Regions from separate parts of the Roseateles sp. P5_E8 genome, predicted to be linked through region 1. Evidence: predicted binding sites of a transcription regulator. Region 1 holds the regulator's gene; the other holds the start of a gene.
The links. The regulator sigma-54, encoded in region 1, starts transcription at its own class of promoters, with help from an activator protein. The targets are predictions, from matches to a motif close to TGGCANGNAANCTGCTTT.
Positions count from the first base shown of each region.

Region 2: the regulator sigma-54 is predicted to act here: its motif matches at 4,267-4,284, upstream of ACXRVZ_RS07680 (MSMEG_0572/Sll0783 family nitrogen starvation response protein).

Region 1 is NZ_JBGCUM010000079.1:3,777-10,853, forward strand. It holds gene ACXRVZ_RS25590 (alpha/beta hydrolase) at 1-576, shown strand, start outside; gene ACXRVZ_RS25595 (alpha/beta hydrolase) at 578-1,441, shown strand; gene ACXRVZ_RS25600 (hypothetical protein) at 1,458-1,988, opposite strand; gene ACXRVZ_RS25605 (RNA polymerase factor sigma-54) at 1,997-3,490, opposite strand; gene lptB (LPS export ABC transporter ATP-binding protein) at 3,651-4,451, opposite strand; gene lptA (lipopolysaccharide transport periplasmic protein LptA) at 4,451-5,056, opposite strand; gene ACXRVZ_RS25620 (thiol:disulfide interchange protein DsbA/DsbL) at 5,102-5,755, opposite strand; gene ACXRVZ_RS25625 (thiol:disulfide interchange protein DsbA/DsbL) at 5,752-6,414, opposite strand; gene ACXRVZ_RS25630 (SPOR domain-containing protein) at 6,441-7,077, opposite strand, start outside.
Region 2 is NZ_JBGCUM010000009.1:77,927-85,003, forward strand. It holds gene ACXRVZ_RS07650 (M56 family metallopeptidase) at 1-582, opposite strand, end outside; gene ACXRVZ_RS07655 (BlaI/MecI/CopY family transcriptional regulator) at 579-977, opposite strand; partial or broken gene ACXRVZ_RS07660 (hydroxymethylglutaryl-CoA lyase) at 1,118-1,276, shown strand; gene ACXRVZ_RS07665 (hypothetical protein) at 1,418-1,906, opposite strand; gene ACXRVZ_RS07670 (PLD nuclease N-terminal domain-containing protein) at 2,217-2,405, opposite strand; gene ACXRVZ_RS07675 (aminotransferase-like domain-containing protein) at 2,658-4,061, opposite strand; gene ACXRVZ_RS07680 (MSMEG_0572/Sll0783 family nitrogen starvation response protein) at 4,354-4,836, shown strand; gene ACXRVZ_RS07685 (Nit6803 family nitrilase) at 4,836-5,825, shown strand; gene ACXRVZ_RS07690 (MSMEG_0568 family radical SAM protein) at 5,860-6,942, shown strand; gene ACXRVZ_RS07695 (MSMEG_0567/Sll0786 family nitrogen starvation N-acetyltransferase) at 6,957-7,077, shown strand, end outside.

The sequences.
Region 1 (7,077 bases):
ACGGTGGGCCTGGGCTATGCCGGCGACAACCTCGACTACGGCGAAATGCGCGGCTGGGAGCTGTCGCCGGTGCGTATGAACCCCCTGTCTTCCAGCAGCGGCAACGCTGACAAGTTCATCGCCTCGCTGGAGAAGGACATCTTCCCGCTGCTGGAGCGCGAGTACCGCGCCGACCCGGCCCAGCGCTACCTGGCCGGCAGCTCGCTCGGCGGGCTGTTCACGCTGCATGCGATGTATGCCAAGCCCGATCTCTTCAAGGGCTATATCGCCGCCAGCCCGGCCGTCGTCGCCGGCAACGACTGGATCATCGGCCAGGCCAAGGCCTATGCCGCGACGGGCAAGCCCATCAAGGCGCGGCTGTATGTCACCGGCGCCGAGAACGAATGGCCCGGGTTCCTCGCCGGCATCAAGCGCTACCAGGCGCTGCTGCCGGAGTTGAAGCACCCCGAGCTGGTCTATCAAAACCGCACCATCGATGGCGAGCGGCATGGGGGCACCAAGGCCGAGAGCTACACGCGCGGCATGCGCTTTGTGTTCGAGCCGCTGGCGCCGGAGACGGGGAAGTCGAAAGACTGACGTGAAGCAGTTCGCCCTCGCGCTGGCCCTCCTGTCCAGCGCGCCGCAAGTGCTGGCGGACCCGGCGCCCGGCTATCCGCCGCATGTCGTCCCGAACACGCAGCTGCGTGTGCTGCCGCCGACGGCGGATGGCCGGAGCTACCAGCTGCACATCCACCTGCCCGCGTCCTTCGCCAAGGAGCCCGCGCGGCGCTACCCAGTGCTCTACGTCACCGACGCCTACTGGGACTTCACGACCCACATCAACGCCTACAACAGCAAGGTCGCTGATCGCGTCGTGCCCGAGTTCATCATCGTGGGCCTGGGCTATGCGGGCCAGAACCTCGACTACGGCCAGCTGCGCATCGGCGACTTGTCGCCGGTAAAGCTCCCGCAGCCGGGCGACTCCGGCCACGCCGACAAGTTCCTGGCCACGCTGGAGCGCGACATCATCCCGCTGGTGGAGCGCGACTACCGCGGCGACCCGGCCCACCGCATGCTGGCCGGCAGCTCGCTCGGCGGTCTGTTCACGCTGTACGCGATGTACACGCGGCCGACGCTGTTCGAGGGCTATGTCGCGGCCAGCCCGGCGGTGAACGTCGACAACGACTGGCTCATTGGCCTCGCCAAGGCCTATGCCGCAACGGGCAAGCCCATCAAGGCACGTCTCTATGTGACCGGCGCCGAGTGGGAGTGGCCCGCCTACCTGGCCGGCATCAAGCGCTATCAGGCCCTGCTGCCCGAGTTGAAGCATCCCGGCCTGGTGTTCCAGAACCGCATCATCGACGGCGAGCGCCACGGCGGCACGAAGCCGGAAAGCTATGCGCGCGGCATGCGCTTCGTGTTCGAGCCGCTGGCGCCGGAGACGGGGCCATCCAAGGATTGAGGCCGGGCTACGGGTGTCAATTCAGCTTGGAGATGCTGCCACGTGCAGCACCAGGGAGGGGGCAGCCGCCTTTGAGGTCGATGGCTCGCGACTGCACCTCGTTTTCGTTCGACGTCGCGGTGGTGGCTTCAATCTGGAGAAGCCGCGCATCTTCCAGGCTGAACAGAAATGAAATGCCAACGGGCGCTGGCAGCCTCGGTGACTGAGCCGGCGTCTTGAACCGAATCGAGACGTAGTGGGGCAGCGTGCTCCGCTCGTGATACCAAGAGCCCGATAGCGAGACCGTCTTCCATGAGTCTGCGGGCAGGGTTTGGAGCACACAGCGTTCAATGACGGTCTGCTTCCCGCCGGAGATGAAGGTCACTTTCGTCGGCCTGCCGGACTCTTTGTCCGCGAACTCCATCTTCAAGCGCGTCAACGTGTACTGCGACGGAAGTTCCGGAATGCTGCCGTCAGAAGCCAGCGAGAGAATCCTGTCCTGGTGAGCGTTCGTCTGACTGCTCAGCATGCAGAACACCAGCAAGGCGAGGGTTTGGCTGAATCGCATGAGAGTGCCTACAGCGCCTTCCTCAAATTCGCCGGCGCGATCTTCATTCCTTCGCGGTATTTGGCCACCGTGCGCCGCGCGCACTGGATGCCTTGCTCTTCCAGCATCGCCGCGAGCGCGCTGTCGGACAGCGGCTTCTTGATGTCCTCGGCCGCGACGAACTGCTTGATGAGCGCGCGCACCGCCGTGCTGGACGCCTCGCCGCCGGCTTCCGTCGACAGCCCCGAGCCGAAGAAATACTTCAGCTCGAAGGTGCCCCAGCTGGTGGCCATGTACTTGGCCGTCGTCACGCGCGAGATGGTGGATTCGTGCAGGCCCAGTTCGTCGGCGATCTCGCGCAGCACCAGCGGCTTCATGGCCAGCTCGCCGTGCGTGAAGAAGCCGCGCTGGCGCTCGACGATGGCCTGGCTGACGCGCAGGATGGTGTCGAAGCGCTGCTGGATGTTCTTGATGAACCAGCGCGCCTCCTGTAGCTGCCCGCCCAGCGGCGAGTTGCTGATGCCGCCGCGCGTGGCGCGCAGCGCGTTGGCGTAGAGCTCGTTGATGCGCAGCTTGGGCGCCACCTCGGGGTTGAGCATGACGCGGAATTCGCGGCCCACCTTGCGCACGATGACGTCGGGGACGATGGCTGCAGCGGCGCCACGCGCAAAGCGGCGGCCGGGCTTGGGTTCGAGCCGGGTGATGAGCCCCTGCGCCTCGCGCAGGATGTGTTCGTCCGCGCCGGTTTCGGCCATCAGGCGGCGCATGTCGCGGCGGGCCAGCAGCTCCAAATGACCCTTGCAGATCAGGATGGCGACGACCTGGGCGGGGCACTTGGGGCAGGCGCGCAATTGCAGCACCAGGCATTCGGACAGGTCGCGCGCGGCAATGCCGGCCGGGTCCAGGCTTTGCAGCAGGCGCAGGGCGATGCGCAGGTGGTCCAGCAGTTCCTCGCGCGTCTCTTCGTCCTCGGCCAGGGAGGCGGCGATCTCGTCGAGCGTGTCTTCGAGATAACCATCCTCGTTGAGCGACTCGATGAGGATCTGCAGCGCGGCGCGGTCCTCGGGGGAGAGGTGGTGGCCGGCGAGTTGCTGGGTGAGATGCTCGGCCAGCGTGGCTTCGGCGAACTCCTGGCTCTCGCGCTCGCCGTCGTCGTCGCCGCTGGCGCCGGAGCTGTTGCTGGGCAGCTCGCGGATGCCGTCGAAGTCGTCGCGCTCGGTGCCGTTCTCCCAGTCCTCGCGCTCGGTACCGCCGAATTCCTCGGCGGTCAGCTCGGGGGCGTCGCCGCTTTCCGACTCGCCGGCCGAAGCCTCGGTGCCGCTCTCGGCCGGCGCGTTCGAGGCCAGCTCGGGGGCGCTGACGGTGAACTCCTCCTCGGTGTCCAGCAGCGGGTTGGTGGCCAGCATCTGCTCGACTTCCTGGTTCAGCTCCAGCGTCGACAGCTGCAGCAGCCGGATGGATTGCTGCAGCTGGGGCGTCAGCGCGAGATGCTGACTGAGGCGGACCTGGAGGGTCTGCTTCATCCCAGAGTTCCTTGCGGGCCGAGCGCCGGGCCGCTCCCAAGCCGGCCCGCGCTGGCGATGTGCTTGCCGCTCAATGCGGCAAGCATCGCCGTCCCCTCGGGGGACCGACCAGACGCGCTCGCGTTCAGCGACGCGAGGATGGGCGAGGGGTTGTCCATCTCTACATGCGGAAGTTTTCGCCGAGATAGACCTTGCGCACGTCGGCGTTGGCCACGATCTCGTCGGGCGTGCCTTCGGCGAGCACGGCGCCCTCGCTGATGATGTAGGCGCGGTCGCAGATGCCCAGCGTCTCGCGGACGTTGTGGTCCGTGATCAGCACGCCGATGCCGCGGCTCTTCAGGAAACCGATGATGCGCTGGATCTCCAGCACGGCGATGGGGTCGACGCCGGCAAAGGGCTCGTCCAGCAGGATGAAGCGCGGTTGCGTGGCCAGGGCGCGGGCGATCTCGACGCGGCGGCGCTCGCCGCCCGACAGGGCCGGCGCCGGGCTGTCGCGCAGGCCGTCGATGGAGAGGTCGTGCAGCAGGCCGTTGAGCAGCTCGTCGATGCGCGCCTTGCCCAGGGACCGGCCCTTGGCGTCCTGCTGCAGCTCCAGCACGGCGCGGATGTTCTGCGCGACGGTGAGCTTGCGGAAGATGGACGCTTCCTGCGGCAGATAGCTCAGGCCCAGGCGGGCGCGTGAGTGGATGGGCAGGCGCTGCACCTCGGCGCCGTCGATGCGGATGATGCCGGCGTCCGAGCGGACGAGGCCGACGATCATGTAGAAGCTGGTCGTCTTGCCGGCGCCATTGGGGCCGAGCAGGCCGACCACCTCGCCGCAGTCGACTCGCACATGGACGTTCTTGACGACCTTGCGCACGCCATAGGTCTTGGCCAGACCCTCGGCTTCGAGGCGGCTGCCGCAGGCCGTTGGCTGGACGCCGGCGGCCGGGGATTCAAGCGTGACGGACGCGTCGCCCATCACGAAGGCTTGCCTGGCTGCAGCGTCGTCGACGGCTTCAGTGGCAAGGCTGCCGGCGGCGCCGAGGCGGCGTCCTCGGCCGGCTGCGGGCGCGGCATCATGACGATGCGCGTGCGGCCGTTCGAGTTGGGCGAGGCGCTGCCGCCTTCCAGCGTGAAGACCTCGGTGCGGCTGTTGTAGACGATGACGGCGCCCGTCACCTCGTTGGCAATCGCCGCGCCGCGCATGCTGCGCACATTGGCGTTGCCGATGAAGCGCACGTTCTCGGTGCGGGTGTCGTATTCGAGCTGATCGGCCACACCCTCGATGGCTTCGCCAGGGACGTCGCGCGCCTGGCGAAAGCTGACCGGCTTGCCGGCGGTGCCGCTCGCATAGGCCTGAACGTAGCCATCGCGAGTTTCGCGCACGTCCACCTTCTCGGCGCGCAGCATCAGGCTTCCTTGGGTGATGATGACGTTGCCTTCCAGCTCTGTGCGCTGGTTGACGCCGTCTACGATGCCCCGCTTGTCCTGCGTAAAGACCATCGGCTTCAGGCGGTCGCCCTTCTCTGCGAGGGCGGCAGTGGCGGTCAGCGCAGCGAGGAGGAGAAGGAGTCGCGAAGACATGGCGGCACGGAAGTTGCAGGCCATTCTATGGGCGCGATACCGCCCTCAGCCTTTCTCTCGTGACAACTTGATCAGGAAATCCGCGACGGCTAGGGCCTGCTGGCCCAGGGCGGTTTCGCTTTGGTTGGCGTTGGCGCCCATGCCGGGGCCGGTGCGGAAACGCCCGCCGATGACGAGGGCGGGCACCTGGTCGGCGCCGCTCAGCTCGGCCAGCTTCTGCCCTTGCGCCAGCCTGGACTGCACGCCGAAGGAGGCGAAGGCCGCCTTGAACTTGGCGGCGTCCACGCCCAGCTTGCCGACCAGGGCGGTGATGGCCGCCTCGTCATTGGCATCCACGCCCTGGCGGTGGAAGGCATTGAAGATGCCAGCGTGCACCGCCGACGTCAGCGCGCCCATGGCCTCCAGCGCGTAATACGTGCGCGCATGCAGCTTGAGCATGGCCTGCTGGCCCACCGGCACACGGCGAAAGCTCACATCCGCCGGCAGCTGGTGCACCCAGGCCTCCAGCAGCGGGTCGAAGGCGAAGCAGTGCGGGCACTTGTAAAAGAAGAACTCGATGACCTCGATCTTGCCCGGCGCGCCCGGCAGGCGCTGCGCCAGGCGGGCGTAGTGCCGGCCCTCGACGGGCGCGCCCTGGGCCCAGGCAGCCGGCGCCAGGCTGGTGGCGGCGAGAGCGAGAGTGGCGTGGCGACGCTTCATGCCTTGCGCCGCACTCGCTGGATCAGGAAGTCGGCGTACTGCAGCGCGCGCTGGCCGAGCTCATGCTCGGGCAGGCGCTGGCCCACGCCGGCCATGCTGGGCGAGGTCAGGAAGCGGCCACCGATGCCGATGCTGGGCACGCCGTCGATGTTGTAGGCCTCGGACAGCTTCTCGGCCTGGGTGGCCTTGGTCTGCACGCCGAAGGAGTTGTAGGCGTCCTGGTACTTGACCGGGTCCACGCCCAGGGCGCTGAGGAACTTGGCCTGGCTCTTGGCGTCTTCCAACGCCTGGCCCTGCTCGTGCATGGCCTTGAAGATGGCGGGGCGGGTGGCGGCTTCCTTGCCCATGCTCTCCAGCGTGTAGAACATGCGCTGGTGGATCTTGACGTTGGCGCGGAAGGCCACATGCACCTTGCGGAAGGTGACGTCGGCGGCCAATTGCCTGGACCAGGCCTCGATCAGGGGCTCGAAGGCGTAGCAGTGCGGGCAGCCGTACCAGAAGAACTCCACCACCTCGATCTTGCCTGGCGGCGTGGCCAGGGGCCTGTCCAGTGCGGTGTACTGGCGGCCTTCAATCGGACCGCCCTGGGCAAAGGCGGAGCCGGCGGCAGCCGCGAGCGGCGTGGTGGCGAGCAGGGCGGAGAAATCGCGGCGCTTCATGACGTCAGGTGTCCTTGGCTTGGAGTTCAGCGTTGTACACGAACGAGATTGGCCTCGAAACCGGCCCCCTCGATCTTGCGCTGGAGGTCTTCGGCGGCCTCGCGGGTATCAACGGGCCCGAGGCGCACGCGGTAGACAGTGCGGCCGTTTTGTTCGCGCTCCATCAGCTTGGCCGTGAAGCCCTGGATGGCCAGCTTGGCCTTCTGGGCTTCGGCCTCCTCGGGCCGGGTGAAGGCGCCGGCCTGCACGAAGTAGATGTAGGCGTCGGCACCCGCCGCGGCTGCCGGGGCGGTAGCTGAGGCGGCGGCCTCGGCCTTGGGCGCGACGGGCTTGGGCTGTGCCGTCACCACCGGCGGCAGGGTGGCCGCAGCGCTGGCGGCGGCCACGGCGGCGCTGGCTGTCGTGGTGGCTGGCGGCGGGGCGGTCAGCGGCGGCGGCGCGTTGACCACACCGCTGGCGCTGCGCGCGGCCTTGCCGGCCAGCGGCGCGTTCGGGTCCCAGTTCTTGTTGCGCTCGGTCTCGGCGGCGTCCTGCTCGGCGGTGCGCTGCGGCACCTTGTTCACGAAGGGGATGGGCACCTTGGTGATGTACAGGGCCACGCCCAGGGCGACCGCGAGGCCGACGAGCAGGCCGACGATGAGGCCGAGGACAAAGCCGCCCTTC
Region 2 (7,077 bases), on a different contig from region 1:
CGCCAGCAGCGGGCTGGCCCAGCCGGGGCGGGCGTGGCGCAGCGCGGGCAGGGGCAAGCGCAGCTCGGCCGCCAGGCGCGCGGCCAGGGCCTGCCAGCGCGGGTCGGCCAGCACGGGAAGGCGGCGCACGGCACGGCGCAGCCAGGCCCATTGCAGGGCCAGGCCGGCCAGCATCAGCGCGGCACCCAGCAGCCAGACGGCGACGAAGCCGACGGCGAGGTCATGGGTCGTCGGCGCCAGGCTGGTCGTGACACGGAGTGTGCCGAGCTGGGCACTGGGTGGCGCGGCGGCGGGCAGGTCGAGCACGACCGGCAGCGCGTTCAAAGGCGGGGCGGCTTGCGCCACGACGACCGGTCGCACCATGTCGGTCGGCGCCTGGACGGGCATGGCCGGCAGCAGCGGCAGGCCGGCACTGACGAGCCCGCCCAGCAGCGCCAGGCGCCACAGCGTCTCCTGCGTGCCCGTGGCCAGCCGCGCCAGCAGCCCGGCGCGTTCGGCCGCCCACAGGCCGGCGATCAGGACGCTGCTGTGCAGCAGGTAGCTGCACAGCCAGGTCAGCAGCACATCGGTCATGGCAGTCATCGTGCTTCTCCCTTGCGTTGCTTCAACAGCGCCTGCAGCTCGGCCAGCTCGGTGGCGTTGACGCTGCGCGCGTCCAGCAGATGGCTGACCAGCGCGCTGGCACGGCCAGCAAACAGGCTGTCGACGAGGCTGCCCACCATGGAGCGCTGCACGTCCGCCTCGGTCACCAGCGGCGTGTACAGCAGCGCCCGGCTTTCGCGGCGGCTGCTGAGCAGGCCACGCTTTTCCAGGCGCGTCAGCAGCGTTGCCACCGTCGTGTGCGCCAGGTCGCGCTCGCCGCGCAACGCCTCGGCCACGTCGGCCGTGCTGGCCTCGCCGTGCGCCCACAACACGCGCATCAGGCTGAGCTGCAGCTCGCTCAGCGACACGTCTCCACTGCCGGTTTCTTCGTCCATGACTTATCTTCTACAGTTGTCGTACTACAAATGTAGTTGAACAAATCGCGGCGGTGCAAGTGGCTTTTGGCAGGGGTGTGCGCTGATGAATCGTTCTGTAGAACAACTTGCAGACCCATCCACAAGGATGGCCAGCCGGTGCGACTTCAGCCGTGGTATTCATGCTCAACGGCCTCGGCATTGAAACCGGCATTGACCTGGACAAGCAGTTGCACGCCGGCGCCTTCATCTCCCACGTGCTGGGCCGCCCGCCGGTGTCACGCGTGGCGCGAGCGATGCTGGCGAAGCGGGCTGGTTGAGGGCTCTGCCGCGCAACGCCCGAAGCGCGTGCGGGCTTTGATCAGACGACGGCGCAAGGCGCGCGGCAAACCTGAATCTGCCTGAGCGCAGACGAAAAAAAACAGACAGGCGCACCTGTCTGTTTCTTCATTGCGAATCGCTTACTTGGCGACCGCGGCCTTCACGTCGGCCTTGCCCTCGGCCTTCACGGTCTCGGTGTTCTTCTTGGCTTCGGCCTTGTCGGCATGGGCTTCGACCTTGGCCTTGTCTGCCTTGGCATCGGCCCGGATAGCCTTGGTGGCTTGCTTGCCATCGGCCTTGGCATCAACGCTCTCGGCCTTCGCCTGCGCCTTCATCTTGTCGGCGTCATCGGCCTTGGCCACCTTGGCATGCGCCTTGGCCTTGGTCTTGTTCGCGTCCGCCTGGGCGTCGACCTTCACGTCTGCAGCCTTCATGTCGGCCTTGGTGGCCATTGCGTCTGCCTTCGCATCGACCTTGGCTTCCGACGCCATGGCCTTCGCCGTGTTCTTGTCAGCCTTGGCCTCGGCCTTGACCACGGCCGGTGCGGATGCCGCGACAGGCGTGACCGGCTGCGCAATGGCCACGGAAGCAAAGAAGCTGGCAATCAGGGTCAGGAGCAGTTTGTTCATGGAAGCCTTCAACGGTTGGGTTCGCTGGGTTCGTCACGCTGGATGAACCCTGCGATCACAACGCGCCCTGAACTGCGCCGCCGACCGAATGCAAAGAAACGCGTATGCGCATGTAACAACGCCTGGCACTCAGAGGGTGAGAGTTTTTCAGACATGCCCGAAAGGCGCGTCAAAACGCTCTCGAACTAGGCGCAAAGCGCAGCCATAGCTGGCTATGGCGAGCATTTGCAACGACGGGCGAGGGTGTTTTGGTGGGCAAGGCGGGTGTGGATGAAAAGCTATCACCCTCTCAGTCCTCGCCCCTTGCCCGCTACGCCTTGCCGCCCCGCGGACCGAGGAAGAACCACAAGATCAAGCCCAGGACCGGCAGAAGCACCACCGCGAGTATCCAAAGCAGCTTCTTCTCATTGCTGGCCGAGCTCTGGAAGATGTTGATGATGGCCCAGATGTCACCGGCAAGAATGAGCACGCCCAGAAGGCCGTTGTATCCAAAGTTCATCGAGCTTGACTCCTATAGGGGAGCCAACATCGTACCGGCGCGCTGACGTGAACCCCCGGCGAATGCGCGCCATTCAGCCCCGCATCTCCCACAACACATTGACGATGCACCAGCGGCCCGCCACCCGGGCCAGGTGCCGATAGTCGATCCAAACCTCGCTCGGCAACGACCTGCATGCTGGCCGTGCGGCGCGAGAGCGCCGAGGATGCTCACGGCGTCGCACTTGCCCGCCTCGGGCTTCCGTCGCGTGCCTCAGGTCGCCCTTCGTTCGCCCAACGCCCCCACCACCGCCTGCAGCGCCCGCCCGCAGTCGTCGCGGTTGAGCCCGCCACCCAGGCACAGGCGCAGGCCTTCGGGCGGTTGCCGGTCGGTGGAGAAGGCACTGGCGGCCACGGCGGCAATGCCCAGCTCGCGCAGTGCGTTTGCCATCGCACTGGCAGAGGACTCCGGGCCGACGGCCTCCGGCAGCGGCAGCCAGCCATGGAAGCCGTTGGGTTGGGTGCGCACGCCGAACGCGCCCAGGCGCTCGCGCATCAGTGCGCTGCGCCAGCCGCACTCCGTCCGCACGGCCGCCAGCACCTGGGCGGCGTGCCCCTGCTCCAGCCAGCGCGAGACGATGGCGTTGATGAATGGGGACGCCATCACGGTCGTCGCCCGCAGCGCGCCGGACAGGCGCTGATGCGCCGCCACCGTCGGCGACAACACATAGGCGACGCGCACGCCCGCGCCCAGCCACTTGGACAGGCCGCTGACGTAGTAGGTGACGGCGCCGGCAAAGTCGGCCAGCGCGGGCGGCGTGGCGGCGGGCAGCATGCCGTAGGCGTCGTCTTCGATGATGGGCACGCTGTAACGCAGCGCGATGTCGGCGATCTGCTCGCGGCGCTGGATGGGCAGCGTCGCGGTGGTGGGGTTGTGCAGGTTGGGGCACAGGTAGAGCGCGCCCACCGGCGTGCTCTTGCAGGCGGCTTCGAACTCCTCGGGGATGAGGCCGTGCTCGTCCATCGCCAACGGCAGCAGTTGCGTGCCCAGCTGCGCTGCAATCGCCTTCATGCCGGGGTAGGCCAGGCTCTCCACGCACAGGCTCTGCCCTGGCTTGACGAGCAGGGACACGAGGGCCAGCAGCACCGCGTGGATGCCCGGCGCGATCAGCACGCGCTCGACGGCCGCGTCGGGCACCCACTGCGCCAGCCAATGGGCGGCCAGCTCGCGCTCATGTGCGGTGCCGCCGAAGTCCTGGTAGCGCATCAAGTCGTGCAGCGGCGTCTGGGCCACGGCCTCGGCGCCGCTGAGCTGCAGCGCCTGCATGGCGGGGTGATCCTCGATCTCGGGCGGCATGTTCATCGTCATCTCGGCGCCGGTGCCGGCGCGCAGCGGCAGGCCGATGAAGGAGCCGCGCACATACGAGCCCATGCCGGGGCGTGAGGCGATCAGCCCGCGCTCGCGCGCCTGCGCAAAGCCGCGCACGACGGTGGTGTAGTTCAGCTGCAGCGTGCTTGCCAGCGCGCGCAGCGGCGGCAGGCGTTCGCGCGGCACCAGCCGGCCCTGCTGCAGGTCTTCGGCAATCAGCTCGGGGATGAGCTGGTACGCAGGCAGCCCGCTGTTGCGGATGCGGGCGATCCAGTGCGTGAAGGGCATGGCCCAGTGTGCCTGTCGCACGGCCTGATTTGATGGGTTTGCCCCGTTGCAGCGGGGCATCCGAGGTGCGGCCCGGCCATTGATCGGGTGCATTGATTGCATGGCCCCGCCGCGTTGCGGTGCGCGCCGCCGGCAGCAGCGGCAGAGCGGCCGCCAGCCGGCCCGAGCGTGACGCCCGCACGACGCCCGTTTGATCGCATGTTGATCGCCCGCCCACCGCGCCACGTGGCATGTGATTCGCAATGAAGAGCTTGTCCGGCGCCCCAGGCACCACCAGGCACCGGGCTCCACCGCAACCCCAAGAGGACTCTCCATGCCCAAGGTCACCCATCCCGCCGCCCAGAAGGGCGATTTCCTGGTCGACTACGAAGAGAAGGTGTTCGAGGACGTCAAGGCCGAGCCCGGCGAGAAGGCGCTGGTGACCTTCCACACCGTGGCCTTCGAAGGCTCCATCGGCTTCGTCAACCTGCTGCAGGCCACGCGCCTGCAACGCAAGGGCTTCGACACCTCCATCCTGCTCTACGGCCCCGGCGTCACGCTGGGCGTGAAGCGCGGCTTCCCCAAGCTGGGCGATGCGGCCTTCCCCGGCCACCAGAACTTCAACGAGCAGATCACCAAGTTCATCGCCGAGGGCGGCAAGGTCTACGCCTGCCGCTTCGCGCTGCAGGCGCTGTACGGCCACGGCGAAGGCGCGCTGATCGAAGGCATACGCCCGATCAACCCGCTGGACGTGCTGGACGTGGTGCTGCTGCACAAGAAGGCCGGCGCGGTCATCATCGATACCTGGACGCTGTGATGCCGGCGCCGAAGACGGTCAGGGCTGCGGCGGCCCAGATCTCCCCTGATCTGGACAGCGCCGACGGCTCGCTCGCTCGCGTGCTGGAGACCGTGCGCGGGGCTTCCCGCAAGGGCGTGGAGCTGATCGTCTTCCCCGAGACGCTGCTGCCCTACTACCCTTATTTCTCCTTCGTGCAGCCGCCGGTGCAGCAAGGCCCGGCCCACCTGCTGCTGATGGAGCGCGCGCCGACCGTGCCGGGGCCGATGACCGACGCCGTCTCGGCCGCCGCCCGCGAGGCCGGCATGGTCATCGTGCTGGGCGTCAACGAGCGCGACCACGGCAGCCTCTACAACACGCAGCTCATCTTCGACGCCGACGGCCGCCTGCTGCTCAAGCGCCGCAAGATCACGCCGACGTACCACGAGCGCATGGTGTGGGGCCAGGGCGATGGCGCCGGCCTGACGACGGTGGCCACGCGCGTGGGCCGCGTCGGCGCGCTGGCCTGCTGGGAGCACTACAACCCGCTGGCCCGCTACGCGCTGATGGCGCAGCACGAAGAGATCCACTGCGCGCAGTTCCCCGGCTCGCTGGTCGGCCAGATCTTTGCGGACCAGATGGGCGTGACCATCCGCCACCACGCGCTGGAGGCGGGCTGCTTCGTCGTCAACGCGACCGGCTGGCTGCGCGAAGAGCAGGTGCGGGCCATCACCCCTGACGAGAAGCTGCAGGGCGCGCTGCGCGGGGGTTGCCACACGGCCATCGTGTCGCCCGAGGGCAAATACCTAGCGGAGCCGCTGACCGAAGGCGAAGGCCTTGTCATCGCCGACCTGGACATGGCGCTGATCGCCAAGCGCAAGCGAATGATGGATTCGGTCGGCCACTACGCGCGGCCCGAGCTGCTGAGCCTCGTGATCCGGCGCGACGCCAACAGCACCACCCAGCCCTGGCCAGGCGCCGCCTCGCAAGAAGCCACCCTCCCCTTGCCCGAAGGAGTTCCCCATGACTGAAGCCCTGGCGCTGCCCGACGCCTCGCGCGCCTTGATGACCGAGCTGCAGTCGCAAGGCCTGCGGCTGCTGGACCCCGGCGCGGGCGCCGCCAGCCGCCGAGGCGGCGCAGGCCCGTCGGACCACAAGGCCGTGACGGTCGACGGCGTGACGCTGATGGTGCCGGTGCACACCCACACCGCCTTCAGTTCGCCCTTTGTCGCCGATGCGCCGGGGCCCGATGGCCGCAGCGTGCTGCGTCGGGGCAGCATCCCGATTGCCAGCGTCAGCTTCCCGCGCCAGCCGCGCTTCTATGCGCGCAGCACGGCGGACGGCATCGCCTACTCGCAGATCGCCACGCTGCACGGCGCCGACGTGCTCGCCACGACGGTGCTGCAGACCTGCATCCGCTACGAGAGCCGGCGCAAGGCCTGCAAGTTCTGCGCAATCGGGCAGTCACTCGCGGCGGGCCGCACGATTGCGCACAAGACACCGGCGCAGCTGGCCGAGGTCGCTCAGGCCGCCGTCGAGCTGGACGACGTGAAGCACATGGTGATGACGACCGGCACGCCGCCCACGCCGGACCGGGGCGCCAAGGTGCTGTGCGACAGCGCCGAGGCCATCCGCGCCGCCGTCGACCTGCCGCTGCAGGCGCAGTGCGAGCCGCCCGACACCGATGCATGGTTCCGGCGCATGCGGGACGCCGGCATCGACACGCTGGGCATGCACCTGGAAGTGATTGGCGACGACCTGCGCCGCCAGATCCTGCCCGGCAAGGCCGAAGTGCCGATGGCGCGCTACTGGGACGCGTTTGGCGCGGCGGTCGACGTGTTCGGCCGGGGCCAGGTCAGCACCTATCTGCTGGCCGGCCTGGGCGACAGCGCCGAGCTGCTGCTGGCCACCAGCGAGCGGCTGCTGGCGCTCGGCGTCTATCCCTTCGTCGTGCCCTTCGTGCCGATCAGCGGCACGCCGCTGGAAGACCGCCCGGCGCCCACCGCCGAGTTCATGCGCAGCGTGCTGGAGCCCCTCGGCCGGCTGGTGGCCGACGCGGGCCTGCGCGCCGGCGACATCAAGGCCGGCTGCGGGCGTTGCGCCGCCTGCTCGACGCTGTCGCGCTACGAGACACCGCTGGCGGCTTAAACCAGGAGAACACCATGCAGCTCCACGCCCTCCACCACCAGCCCTGGTGCGACCTCGACCGGTCGTACACGCCGCAGGAGTTCCGCATCCAGTGGGCCAGCGACCCGTGGATGGCGCGCGAGGCGCTGGCGCTGC